Regions from separate parts of the Kitasatospora sp. NPDC018058 genome, predicted to be linked through region 3. Evidence: riboswitches for the same ligand, from Rfam matches in the RefSeq annotation. Region 3 holds a riboswitch; each other region holds the start of a gene.
What was found. Region 3 has a riboswitch for S-adenosylmethionine ahead of thrC (threonine synthase). Riboswitches for the same ligand answer to the same signal wherever they lie in the genome.
Positions count from the first base shown of each region.

Region 1: another riboswitch for S-adenosylmethionine. It lies ahead of ACH4E7_RS07960 (aminotransferase class V-fold PLP-dependent enzyme); the one in region 3 lies ahead of thrC (threonine synthase).
Region 2: another riboswitch for S-adenosylmethionine. It lies ahead of ACH4E7_RS22800 (IclR family transcriptional regulator); the one in region 3 lies ahead of thrC (threonine synthase).

Region 1 is NZ_JBIRFA010000004.1:253,561-260,173, forward strand. It holds gene ACH4E7_RS07935 (Rieske 2Fe-2S domain-containing protein) at 1-627, opposite strand, end outside; gene ACH4E7_RS07940 (c-type cytochrome) at 636-1,445, opposite strand; gene ACH4E7_RS07945 (heme-copper oxidase subunit III) at 1,634-2,254, opposite strand; gene ACH4E7_RS07950 (hypothetical protein) at 2,652-3,077, shown strand; gene trpD (anthranilate phosphoribosyltransferase) at 3,196-4,272, shown strand; SAM riboswitch class IV at 4,440-4,557, shown strand; gene ACH4E7_RS07960 (aminotransferase class V-fold PLP-dependent enzyme) at 4,608-6,086, shown strand; gene ACH4E7_RS07965 (Lrp/AsnC ligand binding domain-containing protein) at 6,090-6,371, opposite strand; gene ACH4E7_RS07970 (rhomboid family intramembrane serine protease) at 6,413-6,613, opposite strand, start outside.
Region 2 is NZ_JBIRFA010000016.1:6,650-13,262, reverse strand. It holds gene ACH4E7_RS22820 (TetR/AcrR family transcriptional regulator) at 1-337, shown strand, start outside; gene ACH4E7_RS22815 (ABC transporter permease) at 627-1,433, opposite strand; partial or broken gene ACH4E7_RS22810 (ABC transporter permease) at 1,447-1,560, opposite strand; gene ACH4E7_RS22805 (helix-turn-helix domain-containing protein) at 1,571-2,851, shown strand; gene ACH4E7_RS22800 (IclR family transcriptional regulator) at 2,896-3,609, opposite strand; SAM riboswitch class I at 3,808-3,950, opposite strand; gene ACH4E7_RS22795 (glycoside hydrolase family 15 protein) at 4,084-5,928, opposite strand; gene ACH4E7_RS22790 (inosamine-phosphate amidinotransferase 1) at 6,303-6,613, opposite strand, start outside.
Region 3 is NZ_JBIRFA010000015.1:151,927-158,539, reverse strand. It holds gene ACH4E7_RS22415 (DUF3263 domain-containing protein) at 1-139, shown strand, start outside; gene otsB (trehalose-phosphatase) at 214-1,065, shown strand; gene ACH4E7_RS22405 (trehalose-6-phosphate synthase) at 1,052-2,545, opposite strand; gene ACH4E7_RS22400 (glucosyl-3-phosphoglycerate synthase) at 2,654-3,658, opposite strand; SAM riboswitch class I at 3,803-3,936, shown strand; gene thrC (threonine synthase) at 3,954-5,261, shown strand; gene ACH4E7_RS22390 (MoaD/ThiS family protein) at 5,290-5,568, shown strand; gene ACH4E7_RS22385 (cold-shock protein) at 6,122-6,325, shown strand.

The DNA.
Region 1 (6,613 bases), on a different contig from region 3:
CTGGTTGGTGTTCATGTTGATGAGTGCCAGCGGCTTGGCCGGGGTCGCCTCCTTCCAGCCCGTCTCCTGCAGCTTCTTCTCGGGCAGCGGGCCGAGGTCGCGGAGCAGGACCACACCGGAGAGCGGGACCAGCGCCATCGAGCCGATGAGGGTGTTGCGGAGCATCTTGCGGCGACCGAAACCGGACTCGGCGGCACCGGTCTTGAACTGCTCGATGACGTCCGCGCGAACCTCGTCGGAGGCCTCGATCGGGTGGCGCTCGGACGGCATCTCGACGTCCGACATCAGGGTGCGGGCCCAGTGGACCGCGCCCGCGCCGATCATGAACAGGGCGACGCCCAGGGTCATACCGAGCGCGAAGTTCAGCGCGCTGACCTTCCCGAGCGGGAAGATGTAGACGATCTTGTCCGGGTCGATGGCCACGTACGAGGCGATGAAGCCGACGGTGGCGATCATCGAGACCACGAACATCAGCGAGACCTGGCGCTCGGCGCGCTTGGCGGCCCGCTCGTCGATGTCGGTGCGACGGGGCTCGTGGGCCGGCAGGCCCGGGTCGGCGAAGGGGTTGCCGTGGTCGGCGACCTCGCCGGCGGAGCCGTGCGACTCCGGGAGCTTCTCTTCTGACATGTCGTGGCTCATGACTTCTTGGCCTTGGTGGTGTGGGCGGCGACCCAGATCGCGACCGCGATGAGCGTGCCGAGCCCGAAGATCCAGCCGAACAGACCCTCGGTCACCGGACCGAGGCTGCCCAGCGTGAGACCACCGGGGTTGGGCTCTTCGCTAGTGGTGTGGCGGACGAAGGCCACGATCTGCTTCTTCTGCTCCTCGGGCATGGTGGTGTCCGGGAACGACGGCATGTTCTGCGGGCCGGTCTGCATGGCCTCGTAGATGTGCTTGGCGTCCACGCCCTCCAGCGACGGGGCGTACTTGCCCTTGGTCAGGGCACCGCCCTGGCCGGCGAAGTTGTGGCACTGGGCGCAGTTGGTGCGGAACAGCTCGCCACCCTTGGAGATGTCCTCGGGGTCGGTCGAGGTGTACTGCTTCGGGTCCGGCGTGACCGGGCCGGGGCCGAGGGAGGCGACGAAGGCGGCGAGCTGGTCGATCTCGGCCTGCGAGTAGATGTCCTTCTTGCGCGGGACCTGCGCGCCGGGCTGCTGGGCCGGCATGCGGCCGGTGCCGACCTGGAAGTCGACAGCGGCGGAGCCCACGCCGACCAGGCTCGGACCGTCGCTGCCGCCCTGGCCGTTCAGGCCGTGGCAGGAGGAGCAGCCCACGGCGAAGAGCTTCTTGCCCTCATCGATCGCGAGCGACTGCGCGGCGACGTCGGCCTGCGCCTTGTCGGCGGGCGCGAACGCGGCGTACAGCCCCCCGGTTGCCGCCAGGGCGAGAAGTAGGACGACCAGCGCCGCCAATGGGTGGCGCCGTCGTGCGGAGAGCTTTTTCACGGAATAACCCCGGTGTCAGGATCTGGTCGACTGGTGGGTGCACCCGGCGGCCGGTCTGGCCGGCACGAGGCTGCCTGTTCCAAGGCTGCGCGCGCGGTCGGTCGGTGGGAGCGTCGGCACCGGCAGAAGCGGCCCGTCGCCGATGAGGGCGGGGGCCGCAGCCGGTGGCCAGCGACCTGATCAGCTGGTTACTTGATCAGGTAGATGGTCGCGAACAGGCCGATCCACACGACGTCGACGAAGTGCCAGTAGTACGACACGACGATCGCGGCGGTGGCCTGCTCGTGCGTGAAGCGCTTGGCTGCGTACGTCCGTCCCAGGACCAGCAGGAAGGCGATCAGACCACCCGTCACGTGCAGCCCGTGGAAGCCGGTGGTCAGGTAGAACACCGTGCCGTACGGGTCGGAGGACAGCGAGAGGCCGTCCTTCTTGACCAGCTCGGTGTACTCGTAGACCTGGCCGCCGATGAAGATCGCGCCCATCATGAACGTGATGATGAACCACATGCGGAGCTTCTTCACGTCCCCGCGCTCGGCGGCGAACACACCGAGCTGGCAGGTCAGCGAGGAGAGCACCAGGATGGTCGTGTTGACCGAGGAGAAGCCCACGTTCAGGGCGTGCGCCTTCTCGGTCCAGAACTCGGCTCCCTTGACGGAGCGGAGCGTGAAGTACATCGCGAAGAGGGCCGCGAAGAACATCAACTCGGAACTGAGCCAGACGATCGTTCCGACGCTGACCATGTTCGGTCGGTTGACCGACCCGTGCGCGTGCCCGGTTTCTACTGCTGTTGCTGTCGCCACGACGGACATTATGTCGGTCCCTTATTCCGTCTTCACGCCGGGGGGTGTCCCTCGGAGTGTCCGGTGCGTGCGGTATGCCCGCTTGGCGGCCGACGGGGTGTCCGGACGGGGACTGAGCAGCGGCGTGTCCCTTTTCTGACGGTTCCTCGGAGGGGCCCGCGACCCCGTTGCCCGGCGCGTCGTTGCACGGTCGGCGCAGCGTCCGGTTGTAGGGGACGGGGTGCCCGGTCGGCCGTCCGGGTGGTCCGGGCGGGTCCGGGTGACGGGTTGTCCTCCGGGCGGGTGAGCCGTGGGCGCGGCGACTTGAGGGGGAACGTGCGCGATGGGGGCCCGGGACCGGGGGAAACGGGAGTAGCATCCGGATCAGGTGAACGTGGTCCGGATCACACTTGAGGGAGCAGGGCCCATGGCGTACACGACCGACGAGACGCTCACCGTCCTCGTCTACAGCGACGACCGCAACACCCGCGAGCAGCTGCTGACGGCGCTCGGCCGTCGGCCCGCCGAGGATCTTCCGGAGCTGTCCTACCTGGAGTGCGCGACCACCCCCGCGGTGCTCAAGGCGCTGGAGAAGGGCGGCGTCGACCTCTGCGTCCTGGACGGCGAGGCGGTGCCGGCCGGCGGGCTCGGCCTCGGGCGCCAGCTCAAGGACGAGATCTACGGCTGCCCGCCGGTGCTGGTGCTGATCGGCCGGCCGCAGGACTCCTGGCTCGCCGCCTGGAGCCGGGCCGATGCCGCGATCTCCCGCCCGGTGGACCCGGTCGCGCTGGCCGGGGCGGTGGCCACCCTGCTGCGGGCCCGACTGGCCAAGCGGACCCCGGCCACGCGTTGAGCGGTGTCGTCTCAGCACTAGAGAAGACACCGCCGTAGGAACCCCGCCGCTGGATAGGCTGGCTCCATCCGTACGGACGTCCCCGGTGTAGGGGAACCGACAACAGCTGGAGTCAGCCATGGTGAACGTGAACCCTGCGAACGGTGGTACCGACCCCGCGCAGGTGGTCCGCACCTGGCCGGACCTCCTGGCGGCGCTGTTGAAGGGGGAGGACCTCGACCGCTCGTCCACCGCGTGGGCGATGGACCGGATCATGAGCGGCGAGGCGTCCCCCGTTCAGGTGGCCGGGTTCATGGTGGCGCTGCGGGCCAAGGGCGAGTCGGTCGACGAGATCTCCGGGCTGGTCGACGCGATGTACGAGCACGCCGAGCCGCTGGACATCCCCGGCCCGGCGGTGGACATCGTCGGCACCGGTGGCGACCGGGCGAAGACCGTCAACATCTCCACCATGTCGGCGATCGTCGCGGCGGCCGCCGGGGCCAAGGTGGTCAAGCACGGCAACCGGTCGGCCTCCTCCGCCAGCGGCTCCTCGGACGTGCTGGAGAAGCTCGGGGTGGCGCTCAACCTGTCGGCCCGCCGGGTGGCCGAAGTGGCCGAGGAGGTCGGGCTCACCTTCTGCTTCGCGGCGAAGTTCCACCCCTCGATGCGGCACGCCGCCACCGCGCGGCGCGACCTCGGGGTGCCCACCGCCTTCAACATCCTCGGCCCGCTGACCAACCCGGCCAAGGTCACCTCGCACGCGATCGGCTGCTTCGACACCCGGCTCGCCGGCCTGATCGCCGGGGTGCTCGCCCGGCGCGGGGCGACCGCGCTGGTGTTCCGTGGCGACGACGGGCTGGACGAGCTGACCATCACCACCACCTCGCGGGTGTGGCTGGTGCGCGACGGGGTGGTCACCGAGACCACCTTCGACCCGCGGGACGTCGGCATCGAGCTGGTCGGCATCGAGGCGCTGCGCGGGGCGGACGCCGCGTACAACGCCGAGGTCGCGCGCCGGCTGCTGGCCGGGGAGCGCGGGCCGGTGCGGGACGCCGTGCTGCTGAACACCGCGGCGGCGCTGGTGGCGCTCGACCTGGGCGACACGCCGCTGACCGAGCAGCTCGCGGCGGGCATGGCGCGGGCGGCGGAGGCGATCGACTCGGGCGCGGCGCAGGATCTGCTGCGGCGCTGGGCGGACGTCACCAGCCGTAGCTGAGGCGGCGGTTGAGGGCCCGCGCCGGTTCGCGGTGCGGGCCCTTCGCACACGCCCGAGCCGAAGGGGGCGCCGGGTCCGAGCGCCCCGGAGGCGAGCGGGCGAGGACACCGTCCGGATGGTGGATTCCTGTTTGACCACTCGACGGACCCGACCTAGAGTCCTGGCCAGGTCATGAGTGACAGCGTCAAGCCCCAGCTTGCTGTCCGGCAACCCTCCGTCCGTGGCGGGGTGCCCTGGGTGAGGACCGGGTCGCCCGGCAAGCCGTCCGTGCGACAAGCGCGGACGCCCGACGACTAGCACTCCCGGGGTCCCCACCTCCGAAGGAGTGCATCCTCATGTCCGTCTCCCACCCGTCGCCCGCCGCCACCCTTCTTCCGGGGCTCCCCCGGACTCCGTCCGGGGGGACCCCCATCGCGCGGCCCCTCCCATGCGCCCCGCTCGCCGTCCTCGGCCACGACGTCCAGGTCCCGCTGGCCAGCGGGGAGAAGGTCGGCTACGCGGCGCTCGACTACGCGGCCAGCTCGCCGGCGCTCCAACGGGTGTGGGACGACGTCGCCGCCTACGCGCCCTACTACGGCAGCGTGCACCGGGGTGCCGGGTACCTCTCCCAGCTGTCCACCGACCTGTTCGAGCAGAGCCGCCGCACCGTCGCCGAGTTCCTCGACCTGCGCGAGGGCGACCAGGTGGTCTTCACCCGCGCCACCACCGACTCGCTCAACCTGCTGGCCTCCGCCGTTCCGGCCGGCACCCGGGTGTTCGCCTTCGAGACCGAGCACCACGCCTCGCTGCTGCCCTGGGCGCACGCCGGGCTGGAGGTCGACTACCTGCGGGCGCCGCGCTCGCGGGCCGAGGCGGTGGCCGCGCTGGACGCCGCACTCGCGGGGGCGCCCGAGGGGCCGAAGCTGCTGTGCGTCACCGGGGCCTCCAATGTGACCGGCGAGCTGTGGCCGGTCGCCGAACTGACCGCGACCGCGCACCGGCACGGCGCCCGGGTGGTGCTGGACGCCGCCCAGCTGGCCCCGCACCACCGGGTCTCGGTGCGCGAGCTGGACGTCGACTGGATCGCCTTCTCCGGTCACAAGCTGTACGCGCCGTTCGGCGCCGGGGTGCTGGCCGGGCGGACGGACTGGCTGGACGCGGCCGACCCGTACCTGGCCGGCGGCGGGGCGACCCGGACGGTGGCGCGGGAGGTGGACGGCTCGGTGGCCGTCCAGTGGCACACCGGCCCGGCCCGGCACGAGGCCGGCTCGCCGAACGTCATCGGCGCCTACGCGATCGCCTCGGCCTGTCGGGCGCTGACCGAGGCCGGCTTCGACGCGCTGGAGGCCCGGGAGCGGCAGCTGGTCGAGCGGCTGACGGCGGGGCTGGCGGAGATCCCGCAGGTCAGGGTGCTCAGCCTGTTCGGCGCGACCGGTGACATTCAGAGCGCCGCCCGGGTGGGCGTGCTCTCCTTCGTCGTCCAGGGCTGGAACAGCTCGCACTTCTCGGCCGCGCTGTCCGCCGAGTACGGCATCGGGGTTCGCGACGGACTGTTCTGCGCCCACCCGCTGGTGCGCACCCTGCTCGGGGAGGAGTCCGGGGCCGCGCCCGGTCCGGTCTCCGAGTGCGGGGCGCCCGAGCCCTCGCTGCCGGGCGAGCGCAGCCTGAACGCGATCCGGGTGAGCTTCGGCGCCGGGACGCCGGACGAGCACATCGAGCGCTTCCTGACCGCCGTCCGCGAGCTGGTCACGGACGGCGCGGCCTGGAACTACCGCAACGAGGGTGGCCGTTGCGTCGCCACTGTGCAGATCGACAGGGGCCGTCGCGAGGGGTGAGTCCTACTCGTCCAGGCCGAGGGCGAAAGCCGCTTCCAGGTCGTGCTGGGAGTAGGTGCGGAAGGCGATCTGGGTCTCGGTGTGGGCCACGCCCGGGACCTTGTTGAGCCGGCCCGGGATGACCTCGGCCAGGTCGTCGTGGCGGCGGACCCGGACCATCGCCACCAGGTCGTAGCCGCCGGTCACCGAGTACACCTCGCTGACGCCCTCGATGGCAGCGATGGCCTCGGCGATCTCCGGGATGCGGTCGACACTGGTCTTGATCAGGACGATGGCGGTGATCACTGTTCGGGCTCCTTTGTGGGGTGCGGCCAGGGTATCGGGCCTCAGCCGGGGCGTCTCGGGGGGCGGCCGACGACGGTGCAGGCGTAGAGGAAGCCGGCCGAGAAGCCGATCACGTGGACCAGGTAGGCCACCCCGGGCCCGGCCGAGTGCACCGACCACCACTGCAGGGCGAACCAGAGGCCGAGCACCAGCCAGGCCGGGAAGCGCAGCGGGAGGAAGAGGAGCAGCGGGACCAGGGTGGT
Region 2 (6,613 bases), on a different contig from region 3:
ACTGGCCGTCCCGGAGCGCGCGTTCGCCGCCCTCGCCGAGCACGGCCTGGACCCCGACACCACGATGGCGGTGTTCCGCACCGTCACCGGCTACGTCGGCGGCTCGGTCTCCGCCGAGATCGCCCTGCTGGAGCTGCAACGCGAGCACGGCTGGGCCGACGGCGACCAGACCCGCGCCGGCCTGGCCTCGCGCATGTCCTGGCTGATCAACACCGGCCGCTACCCCGCCTACCAGCGCTACCTCCGCGAGGCCACCCGCAAGGACGACCAGGACTGGCAGTTCGAAACCGGACTCGACTGCGTCCTCGACGGCATCGCCGCCCGCCTCGGCATCTGACACCGCCGGCCCGAAGCCCGGCGGCCGACCGGGAGCGTTCCCGAACGGCGGTCCGCCTTGACGGCGAAACGTCCCTTCCTGTCCTGCTCCGCAGGCGACGGGCTTCACCCTCGGGCCGAAGCCCGAGGCGCCCACCCGCTTTCCCGGTGGCACGGCTGGGAGCAGTCGGCCACCGCCCTGCGCACAGTCGAGCGCGCCCTGTGGCAGGGCGAGCGGTAGGCCCAGGCCCCCTGCACCGAACAGCAGTCGGCCCGGCCGCGGGAGGGCGCTCCGGCCGCTTCACCCCCGGCTACAGCCGCCCTCCGGGGCTGTCGGCGGACAGCCGCTGGGCCAGGTACACCGGCACCACGGAGAGCAGCACCAGGACCGCGGCCACCACGTTGACCACCGGCGCCTGGTTGGGCCGGGACAGGTTGGCGTAGATCCAGATCGGCAGCGTCCGGACGCCGGGGCCGGCGGTGAAGGTGGTCACCACGATCTCGTCGAAGGAGAGCGCGAACGCCAGCAGCCCGCCCGCCAGCAGCGCCGACCGCACCGCCGGGAAGGTGACGTACCGGAAGGTCTGGAAGGTGTGCGCGCCGAGGTCGGCCGAGGCCTCCTCGGCGGAGGGCGACAACCGGCGCAGCCGGGCGATGACGTTGTTGAAGACCACGACGATGCAGAAGGTGGCGTGCCCGATGATGACGGTGAGCATGCCGAACCCGATGCCCGCCGGGCCGAGCACACTGCGGAACGCGGCGTTGAGCGCGATGCCGGTGACGATGCCGGGCAGCGCGATCGGCAGGATCACCAGGAACGACACCGTCTGCCGGCCGAAGAACCGGTACCGCTGGACCGCGAACGCGGTCATGGTTCCCAGGACCAGGGCCACCAGGGTGGCCCCCGCGCCCGCCCGCAGTGAGGTGACCAGCGCGCTGCGGGCGCCCTCGGACTGCCAGGCCCGTACCCACCACTCGGCGGTCAGTCCGGTCGGCGGCCAGGCGAAGGAGCGGTCCCGGTTGACCGAGTTGAGGAGGATCAGCAGCAGGTAGACGACGGCGAGGCCGGCGGCCATGGCCGCGCGCAGCGCGATCCGGGCACGGCGGGAGAGGATCACTGGTGTTCGACTCCTAGAGCGAGTCCAGGGCGCCGGTCCGGCGCACGGCGAGCAGGTAGCCGACGATCATGGCCACGGGTACGCAGGACAGCGCGGCGGCCAGTGGCAGGTTGAGCGTCACGTTGTCGGCGATCGCGGTGCCCAGCACCTGCGTCCCCAGGGCGACGGTGGCCGAGGCCGAGCGGCTGGGCCTGGCGGTGCTGGAGGTCCCGTACGAGACGCCGTTCATCGCGGTGAACCGCCTGGTCGCCGAACGGGTCACGGCCGAGGACCACAGCGCGCAGCGGCGGCTGGTGGATCAGCACGATCTGCTGGTCCAGGCCCTGCTGACCGGCGAGGGCCTGACCGCGCTGCTGGGGGTGCTGCGGCGGGCCTGCGGGTCCGAGGTCGCCGTCCTCGACCGCCGCGGCTCGGTCCTCGCCGCCGCCCCGGAGCGTTCCGGCGCCCTGGTCGAGGAGGTGCGGGCGGCCGGGCTGACGTCCCCGGACGAAGCCGGTCACGTCGGTCCGTTGTGCCTGCCGGTGCAGGTCGACGGGATGGTCGCGGCGTTCCTCTGCCTGCGGTCGGCCGGCCCCGCGGCGGACGTGCTCCCGTACGCGGTTCGGCTGGTGGGCCTGGAGCTGGCCCGTCGGCAGGCCCACCTGGCCGGGCGGCGGGAACTGGTCGGCCAGGTCGTCGAGGACATCGTGCGGGACGTGCTCGCCCCGGCCGCCGCCGAGCGCAGGCTCGCCGCGTTCGGGCTGGACGCCAAGGCCGCCCACCGGGTCGTCCTGGGCTGCCTGGCACCGGACGGCGCAGGGGCGGCGGCGGACCGGCGGCTGGCGCGGCTGCCCTGGCTGACCGCGGGCCGCCCCGAATCCCCCGAGCCGGTGCTCACCGCCGTGGTCAACCGGTACCTGGTGGCGGTGGTCCCGCAGTCCGCGCCCGTGGACAAGCTGGCCCGGCGCTTCGGCACGGCGCTGTCCGGCCTCGACACCCGCGCCGCGGTCGGGATCGGCGGCTGCTACCGAGGCGTCGACGGCCTGCGCTGGAGCGGGTTCGAGGCCCAGGCGGCCCTCACCCGGGGCCCCGGGGTCCACGCCGGCGACCCGCTCAACCTTCCCCGCCTGCTGCTGTCCAGCCCCGACCTGCCGTTGAAACAGCTCGCCGCCGAGGTGCTGCGCCCGCTCACCCGGTTCGACGAGACCAACAACGCCGATCTCGTCACGACCCTGCACGCCTACCTGGCCGCGGACTGCTCGGTCCAGGCGGTCGCCGACCGGCTGTACGTCCACCGCAACACCGTCCGCTACCGGCTGGACCGGATCGAGCGCCTCACCGGCCGATCGCTGCAGTCCATGCAGGACCGCTTCCAGCTCTGGCTCGCCCTCCTCGCCGCCTTCCCCGACCGGACATCGGCGGTTCCCCGGCATGATTGATCGTTTCCGACGATCAGCCGGGAGCCGCCGGGGCGACGGGGCGGTCAGGGGTGTCGCAGGGCTTCGGTGAGGCGGTTGGCCGCCTCGACGACGGCCTGGGAGAAGTGCGCGCCGGGGTGGCGGGTGAGGCGTTCGATCGGGCCGGAGACGGAGACGGCGGCCACGACCCGGTTGGACGGGCCGCGGACGGGTGCGGAGACGGAGACCACACCGGGCTCGCGCTCGCCGGCGGACTGGGCCCAGCCGCGGCGCCGGACGCCGCTGAGGGCGGTGGCGGTGAAGCGGGCGCCCAGGAGGCCGCGGTGGAGGCGCTCGGGTTCCTCCCAGGCGAGCAGGATCTGGGCGGCGGAACCGGCCTTCATGGGAAGGGTGACGCCGACGGGGACGGTGTCGCGAAGGCCGGAGAGCCGCTCGGCGGCGGCCACGCAGATCCGGACCTCGCCCTGGCGGCGGTAGAGCTGCGCGCTCTCGCCGGTGACGTCGCGCAGGTGGATGAGGACCGAGCCGGCGGCCGCCAGCAGCCGGTCCTCCCCGGCCGCCGCCGAGAGCTCCCCGAGCCGGGGGCCGAGGACGAACCGGCCCTGGAGGTCCCTGCCGACCAGGCGGTGGTGTTCCAGTGCGACGGCGAGCCGGTGGGCGGTGGGCCGCGCCAGGCCGGTGGCGGCGACGAGTCCGGCCAGCGTGGCGGGACCTGCCTCCAGGGTGCCGAGGATCGAGGTGACCTTGTCGAGCACGCCGACGCCGCTCGTGTTCTCCATGGATGGGTACTCCAGTCTCAAACCCCGTGAGCGACGGGTGGGTTCCGCTCACGGAGGCTCCCCGCGGGGAGCGGGGGGTGGTCAGCGGGAACGGGCCGGAGAAGTCGGCCGATCGCCTGCGCCGGGCACGAGACGGGTACGCGAAAGGGCCGGGGCGGGAAGCGCCCGGGCGAAGGACAGCACAGAGAGCACCGTGTCTCCTCATCTTTCCCGCGCCACGTTGGCGACAGGCCGGAGTTGGCACTGATCCCGGACGGCGCGGCGCGTACTTCGGACGCCGAGTCGACCGGGGAGTTGCCGGGGCTTCGTAGGGCCGGTCCCTCCACCCCTCTGGATGATTCGCGAGGAACCATACAAGACTCCCCGGCCGACCCGCCAAACCTTCCCCTCCCGTGCGGACGCTCCGCATCATCCGGTCAGGGGGTTGGCCGCCGGTTGGCCTCCGCTAAAGGCGAGCCCCGAAGGCCACCTCCGTCAACCCAGGGTGCGGTCGAGGTTGTAGGCGGCGCTGATCAGCGCGAGGTGGGTGAACGCCTGTGGGAAGTTGCCCTGTTGCTCGCCGGTGTGGCTGATCTCCTCGGCGTACAGGCCGAGGTGGTTGGCGTAGGTGAGCATCTTCTCGAAGGCGAGCCGGGCCTCGTCCAGGCGGCCGGCCCGGGTGAGGGCCTCGACGTACCAGAAGGAGCAGATCGAGAAGGTGCCCTCCTCGCCGATCAGGCCGTCCGGGCTGGCCTGCGGGTCGTACCGGTAGACCAGCGAGTCGGAGACCAGGTCGGCGCTGAGCGCGTCCAGCGTGGAAAGCCACTTGGGGTCGGTGGGTGCGATGAACTTGGCCAGCGGCATCATCAGCACCGCGGCGTCCAGCACCTGGTCGTCCTCGTGCTGGACGAACGCCTTGCGCTCCGCGGACCAGCCCCGGTCCATGATCCGCCGGTAGACGGCATCACGCGCGGCACCCCAGCGCACCAGGTCGGCCGGCAGGCCGCGGCGCCGGGCGATCCGGACGGCCCGTTCGATCGCCACCCAGCACATCAGGCGGGAGTAGAGGAACCTCTTGCGCCCGCCGCGGGTCTCCCACACGCCCTCGTCGGGCTGGTCCCAGTTGGCACAGACCCAGTCGACCACGGCGCACACGGCGTCCCACTGCTCGCTGGAGATCGGCTGACCCCACTTGTCGTACAGGTAGACGGAGTCCAGCAGGGCGCCGTAGATGTCGAGCTGGAGCTGGTCGACGGCCGCGTTGCCGACCCGCACCGGAGCGGACCCCCGGTAGCCCTCCAGGTGCGGAAGCTCGCGCTCGGGCAGTTCGCAGCGGCCGTCGATGCCGTACATGATCTGCAACGGGCCGGAGGGCCGGGTCTCGTCCCGGTCGATCCGGGCGGTCAGGAAGCCCATGAACGCCTCGGCCTCGCCGGTGAAGCCCAGCCGCAGCAACGCGTACACGCAGAACGCGGCGTCCCGAACCCACAAGTAGCGGTAATCCCAGTTGCGTGCGCCACCGATCCGTTCCGGCAGGCTGGTGGTCGGCGCGGCCACCATCGCGCCGGTCGGGGCATAGGTGAGCAGTTTGAGCGTCAGCGCCGAGCGGTGCACCATCTCCCGCCACCGCCCTCGGTACCGGCTCTGCGCCAGCCACCCCCGCCAGAACGCCACCGTGGCCTTGAACTCCACCTCCGCCTCGCGGTGGGCGCAGCCCCTCGGCGGCACGGCGCCGTCGACCCGGTCGAGCGCGAATACCGCCGTCTCGCCCTGGCTGAGCTTGAAGTCGGCGGTCACGTCCCGCTCGTCGCACTCGAACGCCACCGTGGAGGTGAGCGCCAGTGACAGCGCGTCGGACTCGAAGATCGCCAGACAGTCCCCCCGCCGCCGCACCACATGCGGCTGCGCCCCGTAACCGAACCGCGGTGCGACCCGCACCCGGAACGGCATCGAGCCCCGCACACACACCACCCGCCGGATCAACCGATGCCGCCCGGTCTCACCCGCCACATGACCACCGACGATCGGCATGAAGTCCTGGATCTCACCGACGCCGTCCTCGGTGAGAAAGCGGGTGATCAGCACATTGGTGTCGGGGAAGTAGAACTGCCTGGTCCGGCACGGCACGGCCGCCGCCAACTCGAACGCCCCGCCCCGATCCGCGTCCAGAATCGCCCCGAACACACTCGGCGCGTCGAACGACGGACAGCAGTACCAGTCGATCGTCCCATCCGTGCCCACCAGCGCCACGGTCCGCAGGTCGCCGATCAGCCCGTGCTCGGCCACCGACAGATAGCGCTCCACCTCGCCCGGCGCCCGGGGCCCCAATCCTTCACCCATCGCGGCACACCTCTCCTCACCCAGTCTGCCGCGCGCCCGGACCACGCGGCCACCGGGCCCGTCCGGTGGCACTCCTCCCAGCAGGACGGCCGGACCGGTACGGCCGGGTTCGGTGACCGCGGTGTGACCCCGGATGACCTGACAGTGACCCCGCCTGCCGCCACGAGGACACCCTCGACGAGCTCGGCCACCCGGTAAACCCCGACAACGGGCCCGCCCCGGAGATCAGGACCCTGCTCGGCAACCGCGCCTGGGCGGCACGGCCGTCCGCTCCTGAGCCGCGAACGGCGCCGGGCAACGACCTCACCGACCGGGGCCGGTGCCGTCCGGTCGCGACGGCCACCGGACGGCACCGGCCTCGCGGCGTCGACGGATCAGGACAGGTAGTCCTCCAGCCCGCCGTCGCGCCGGATGTCCAGGGTGACGCAGTGGAAGCCGCCTCCGAGCACCCGGGAGTGCCGCAGCCGGTGCGGCAGGACAGTGATCCCGGAGTGCTCCAGCAGCTTGATCAGGCTCTCCTGACCCGACTCGACGATCGCCGTGTCCGGGGAGACCATCAGCAGGTTCATGCTGATCCAGCTCTCGCTGAGCGCGTGCTCGGGCGTGTCGCCGGAGGGCTCAGCCGGCGGGCACCACAGGATGTCCCAGCCCCGCAGCGGCTCCGGGACGGTCTCCGGGCTGATCC
Region 3 (6,613 bases):
GGAGGAGCTCGGGCTCTCGTCGACGCGGTACTACCAGTTGCTGAACGGGCTGTTGGACCGGGAGGAGGCGCTGGCGTTCGCGCCGGTGCTGGTGAATCGGCTGCGGCGCGTGCGGGATGCCCGGCGGGCGGCTCGCTGACGGGGGGGTGTTCGTGTGTGTGGGGGGCGGGTGGAGCGGCGGGGGTGGGGGTGGGTACGGGGTGGGAGCGGGGTATGTGCGTCCGTATGGGCCTTGAAGAGATGGTTGTGCCGGCCACTGGTGCCGGGCGGGACGGGTTGCGGGCGATTCTGGCGGCGCCGGGGGATGCGGTGGTCGCCTTGGATTTTGACGGGACTTTGGCGCCGATCGTGGCGGATCCCTCGCAGGCGCGGGCGCAGCCAGGGGTGGTGGGGGCGTTGCGGGGGTTGGCGTCCGTGCTGGGGGCCGTGGTGGTGGTGACGGGGCGGCCTGCCGGGTTGGCGGCGGAGTACGGGGGGTTCGACGGGGTGCCGGGGCTGGTGGTGCTGGGGCACTACGGGGCCGAGCGGTGGGAGGGGGGCGTGGTGACGGCGCCGGAGGTGCATCCGGGGGTCGCGGGGGTGCGGGCGGCGTTGCCGGGGGTGTTGGAGCGGGTGGGGGCGCCCGAGGGGACGTGGGTGGAGGACAAGGGGCGCTCGGTGGCGGTGCACACCCGGCGGACGGGGGCGCCGGAGGAGGCGTTGGAGCTGTTGCGGGCGCCGGTGGGGGAGTTGGCCGCCGAGTTCGGGCTGGTGGTGGAGCCCGGGCGGCTGGTGTTGGAGCTGCGGCCGCCGGGGGTGGACAAGGGGGCGGCGCTGGCCGGGTTCCTGCGGGAGCGCGGGGCGCGGTCGGTGCTCTACGCGGGGGACGACCTGGGGGATGTGGCGGCCTTCGCGGCGGTGGAGAAGCTGCGCGGGCAGGGTGTGGCGGGGCTGCTGGTGTGCGCCGGGGCGGTGGGGGACGCGCCGGTGCGCGAGCTCGCCGACCGGGCGGATGTGGTGGTCGACGGCCCCGAGGGTGTGGTGGAGCTGTTGGGTGCCCTGGAGGAGGCGGTCAGAGCGCGTTGAGCTGGTCCAGGAACCACTGCTGCGGGGGGAGCGCGGTGGCCGCCGCGGCCAGTCGCTTGGTGCGGCCGGCGCGTTCCTCCCGGCTCATGGTGAGGCCGGTGAGCAGCGCCTCGGCGGTGGCGATGATGTCGTACGGGTTGACGGTGAGGGCGTCCTCGGCGAGTTCGGCGTGGGCGCCGGCCTCGCGGGAGAGGACGAGGGCGCAGCCGTTGTCGGAGACGACCGGGACTTCCTTGGCGACCAGGTTCATGCCGTCGCGGATCGGGTTGACCAGCGCGACGTCGGCCAGCCGGTAGGCGGCGAGGGAGCGCGGGAAGTCGTCGTTGACGTGCAGGATCAGGGGCTGCCAGGTGGGGGTGGCGAACTCGGCGTTGACGGCCTCGGCCAGTTCCCGCACGGCGGCCGTGTAGTCGCGGTACTCGGCCAGATCGGTGCGGGAGGGGTAGGCGAAGGCGATGTGCACCACCCGGTCGTGCCACTCGGGGTGGGTGCGGAGCAGATGCCGGTAGGCCTGGAGGCCGCGGACGATGTTCTTGCTGAGTTCGGTGCGGTCGACCCGGACGATGGTGCGGCGGTCGCCGACGGCGGTGCGGAGGGCGGCGAGGCGTTCGTCCACGTCGGGGCGGTGGGCGCGTTCGCGGAGGAAGTCGGCGTCGGCGCCCAGGGCGTGGACGCCGAGGTGGGTGGTGCGGCCGATGGGGGTCCCCCCGGCCGAAGGCTGGGTGACGGTGACGGTCATCGCGTCGTGGTCGACGGTGGCGCCGAGGAGGTCCTCGCAGCAGGCGGCGAAGGCGCGGGCCCAGCGTTCGGTGAGGAAGCCGGCCCGGTCGGCGCCGAGGACGCCGGTGAGGACGGCGCGGGCGACGTCGTCGGGGAGCAGCCGGTAGTACTCGGGCGGGGCCCAGGGGGTGTGGGAGAAGTGGCCGATCCGCAGGTCGGGGCGGGCCCGGCGGAGCAGGGCCGGGACCAGGGAGAGGTGGTAGTCCTGGACGAGGACCGCGGCGTTCGGGGCGGCTTCGGCGGCGAGGGCCTCGGCGAAGGCGGTGTTGTAGGCCTGGTAGGCGGCCCATTCGGTGTGGAAGTCCGCGTCGAAGGAGGGCGCGGTGGGGGTCGCGTAGAGCAGGTGGTGGACGAACCAGAGGGTGGAGTTGGCGACGCCGTTGTAGGCGCGGGCGAAGGTCTCGGGGTCGATGTCCAGCATCCGTACGGCTTGGCCGCCGACGTCGTGGCCGGCCAGGTCGAGGCGGCCGTCGGGGGCTTCCCGCGCGGCTCGGCGGTCGGCGTCGCCGAGGGCGGCGCAGACCCAGACGGCGTTGGGGTCGGCGATGGCGGAGAGGCCGGAGACCAGGCCTCCGCCACCGCGGCGCAGGGTCAGCGTGCCGTCGTCGGCGGTGCTGAACGACACCGGTCCCCGGTTGGAGGCCACCAGGACGGGGGCGGTGCCGGTCGCGCTCGAACGTTCGGTCGTGAGATCGCCCATGGTTGGCATGTTGCCGGGGGGTCGGGTTGGCAAACGTCGTGGCTCGTCTTCGCACTCGCGTCGTCCGCCCGGAGGGCGGGCCCCGCAGGCGGGAGTGGGACGGGCCCCCTAGTGACGGGTCGCGTACTCGGGGAGGGTGTGCATCGGCGGGCGTTCCAGGGCCGTCACGGGGTGGGTGTGGGCGGTGAAGGCGCGGGTCTGCGGGTCGCGGGTGAACTGGGTGAGGTGAGGGTGGACCAGGTCGGCGGAGGCCTTGAGGCGGTGGGTGCGGTCGAGGCGTTCCAGGGCGGTGCGGTAGATGGTGGCGGCCATCCGGCCGAGGGCCTGGCCGTCCTGGTGGCGGTGGTGCCGGACGCCGACGTCGACCTGGGCCAGGCCGTCCAGGCCGACCAGGTCCAACGCGTCGACCAGGAGGCCGAGTTCGACGCCGTAGCCGGTGGGGAAGGGCAGTCGTTCGAGCAGTGAGCGGCGGGCCGCGTACTCGCCGCCGAGGGGCTGGACGAAGCCGGCGAGTTCCGGCCAGTGGAGGTTGAGCAGGGGGCGGGCGACGAGTTCGGTGACCCGGCCGCCGCCGGCCGGGACGATCGCACCGCTCTCGGTCTCCAGGGGCCGGTCGTACATGGCCTTGACCAGGTGGATGTCCCCGTCGGTCAGCAGCGGGCCGATGATGCCGGAGACGAAGGCGGGGTCGAACTCGCGAAGGTCGGCGTCGATGAAGCAGACGATGTCGCCGTGGGTGACCAGCAGCGAGCGCCAGAGCACCTCACCCTTGCCGGGGACGGCGGGCAGCCGGGGCAGGATGGCGTCGCGGTGCTCCACCCGGGCGCCGGCCTCGGCGGCGATGGCGGCGGTGGCGTCGGTGGAGCCGGAGTCGAGGACGACCAGTTCGTCGACCAGAGGGATGCGGTCCATCAGTTCGCGGCGGATGGTGCGGACGATGTCGCCGACGGTGGCCTCCTCGTCGAGTGCGGGGAGGACGACGCTGACGGTCTGCCGGGTGCGCCGTTTGGCCTCCAGCAGGGTGTGAACCGGCCGGTCGGCCGCGCTCCACGAGCGGCGGCGCAGCCAGGACGCCGCCTGTGGGAGGAGTGCGGGGGTCGGTTCGGCGGGCACGGCGGGTCTCCTCGGCGTGGTCGGGTGGAACGGGCCATCTCGCGTGGCGGACGGCCCCTTTCAGGGGTGACGCCTTCGGATACAGTCTTCGTACAGCGGTCGGACCTTCGCGCGCCGGGGTCGCCGCTGAACCACAACTTCACAAGCTCATCCAGAGGGACTGAGGGAACGGCCCGTTGACGTCCCGGCAACCTTCTCGCTCGGCTGTCGTACAGGCCCCGGCGGGACAGGTGCCAATTCCGGCCTGTGGCGCGACCGCGCCCCGGGGAAGATGAGGAGAGAGGCCTCCGCCACCATGGCTATCGACACTGCCGCACCCTCCCCCAGCCTTCGGCCGGGGGGACCCCCGCCCGTTGACCTCGGCCCCGCCGCCGCGTTGTCCTGTCGGGAGTGCGGCACCCGGTTCCCGCTCGGTCCCAGCTTCGCCTGCCTGGAGTGCTTCGGGCCGCTGGAGATCGCGTACGAGTTCGGGAGCGAGCGCGCGGAGGAGCTGCGCAAGCGGATCGAGGCCGGTCCGGCGTCCATCTGGCGCTACGCGCCGCTGCTGCCGGTGCCGGCCGATGTGGCGTCCAAGCCGAACCTGAACCCGGGGTGGACCCCGCTGGTGAAGGCGGACAACCTGGGCCGGGAGCTCGGGTTCACCGCTCCGCTGCACGTGAAGGACGACTCCGGCAACCCGACGCACTCGTTCAAGGACCGGGTGGTGGCCTGCGCGATCGAGGCGGCGCGGGCGTTCGGGTACACCACGCTGTCCTGCTCCTCGACCGGCAACCTGGCCGGCGCGGTGGGGGCGGCGGCGGCCCGGGCCGGGTTCCGGTCCTGTGTCTTCATCCCGCACGACCTGGAGCAGGGCAAGGTCGTGATGGCCGGGGTGTACGGCGGCGAGCTGGTCGGCATCGAGGGCAACTACGACGACGTGAACCGCTTCTGCTCGGAGCTGATCGGGGACCCGGCCGGCGAGGGCTGGGGCTTCGTGAACGTCAACCTGCGTCCGTACTACGGCGAGGGCTCCAAGACGCTGGCGTACGAGATCTGCGAGCAGCTGGGCTGGCGGCTGCCGGAGCAGATCGTCATCCCGATCGCCTCGGGTTCGCAGCTGACGAAGATCGACAAGGGGCTGCAGGAGCTGATCAGGCTCGGCCTGGTGGAGGACCGGCCGTACCGGATCTTCGGGGCCCAGGCCGAGGGCTGCTCGCCGGTGTCGGCCGCGTTCAAGGCGGGCCGGGACGTGATCAAGCCGGTCAAGCCGGACACCATCGCCAAGTCGCTGGCGATCGGCAACCCGGCGGACGGCCCGTACGTGCTGGACATCGCCCGTCGGACCGGCGGGGCGGTCGAGGACGTCACGGACGCGGAGGTCGTGGCGGCGATCCGGCTGCTGGCCCGGACCGAGGGGATCTTCGCCGAGACCGCGGGCGGGGTGACCGTCGGCGTGCTGAAGAAGCTGGTCGAGACCGGTCGGCTGGACCCGGCCAAGGAGACCGTCGCGATCAACACCGGCGACGGCCTGAAGACGCTGGACGCCGTCTCCGACGCCGGGATGACCGCCGTCATCCGCCCGACCCTGGAGTCGTTCCGCTCCGCCGGCCTCGCGTCCGCCTGAACCACCCCTACCCCCCGCTAGGAGAGCCATGAGCGCCAACGTCCGCATCCCCACCATCCTGCGCACCTACACCGGCGGCGCCGCCGAGGTGTCCGCCGAGGGGGCCACCCTGGCCGAGGTCATCGCCGACCTGGAGAAGAACCACGCGGGTATCTCCGCCCGCATTCTGGACGACACCGGCAAGCTGCGCCGTTTCGTCAACGTGTACGTGAACGACGACGACGTGCGTTTCGCCGAGGGCCTGGCGACCGAGATCAAGGGCGGCGCCAGCGTCTCGATCATCCCGGCGGTGGCCGGCGGCTGCTGAGCCGTCGCGAACCCGCTTCCCGGCCGCCCGTACGTACGGAATTCGACTCTCCGTATGCGCGGGCGGTCGTCGGCATTTCGGCGGGAATATTTCCGGGTCAAGTCGGAGTAGAGTGTGGCTCTGCTGGGAACGGGGGCTTCCCTCTCGGCTCGCGCGGCGCTTCGCCGGAGCTCGTCCGGACACTGGGGCCGGGTTGAGTTCAGGGCCGTGAAACATGTCAGGCGGATGTCAGAATTCCTGCAGGGATTTGGGTAATTCGTCCGCTATGTCCGGCGCGAAATGCCGAGTTTCTCCCAGCTTGCTCGGCCTTGTCTCTTGACGGGTCTATGGAATTCCCGTCGGCTGACCCTGTTGCAGAGGGCGTCGATCCGGATACATTCAGCGGCGGTCGACGTAATCACCCGCTCACCGGGAGCCGTTCGGTGTTCCGGGCGGAGGATTGCGGCGTGCACGGCTGCGCCCAGGGGGGGTTCCCCGGGCCGGCCTCCAACCAGACCCGGGCCCGCGACCTGCGGGCACGTGAAGGGCCAGCACAGCACTAGGGGAGTTCGGAATGGCTCAGGGCACCGTCAAGTGGTTCAACGCGGAGAAGGGCTACGGCTTCATCGCGGTCGACGGTGGTGCGGACGTCTTCGTCCACTACAGCGCTATCCAGATGGACGGCTACCGCACCCTCGAGGAGGGCCAGCGGGTCGAGTTCGAGATCTCCCAGGGACAGAAGGGCCCGCAGGCGGACATGGTTCGCGCGGCGGTCTGACCCCTTCCGGCTCCAGGAGCTCGGCACGGCCCACGGCTAGTGGACCTCGTGCTTCTCGGCGGGCCCGTACGACACGCGTCGTGCGGGCCCGTTCGCGTTCCCGTCCGCCTTCCCGGCGGGCTCGACGGCGGCTCGCGGGTTGCCGATTGGGCTTGCACTCGACCACCCGGAGTGCTAATCATTGGCGTTAGCACTCACAGCGTGAGAGTGACAGCGGACCGGGTCGGTGAGGCCCCCGGGAGCGGTAGGGGAATGGACCCCCGCACACCAGGGCCGTCCGTCGCGGGC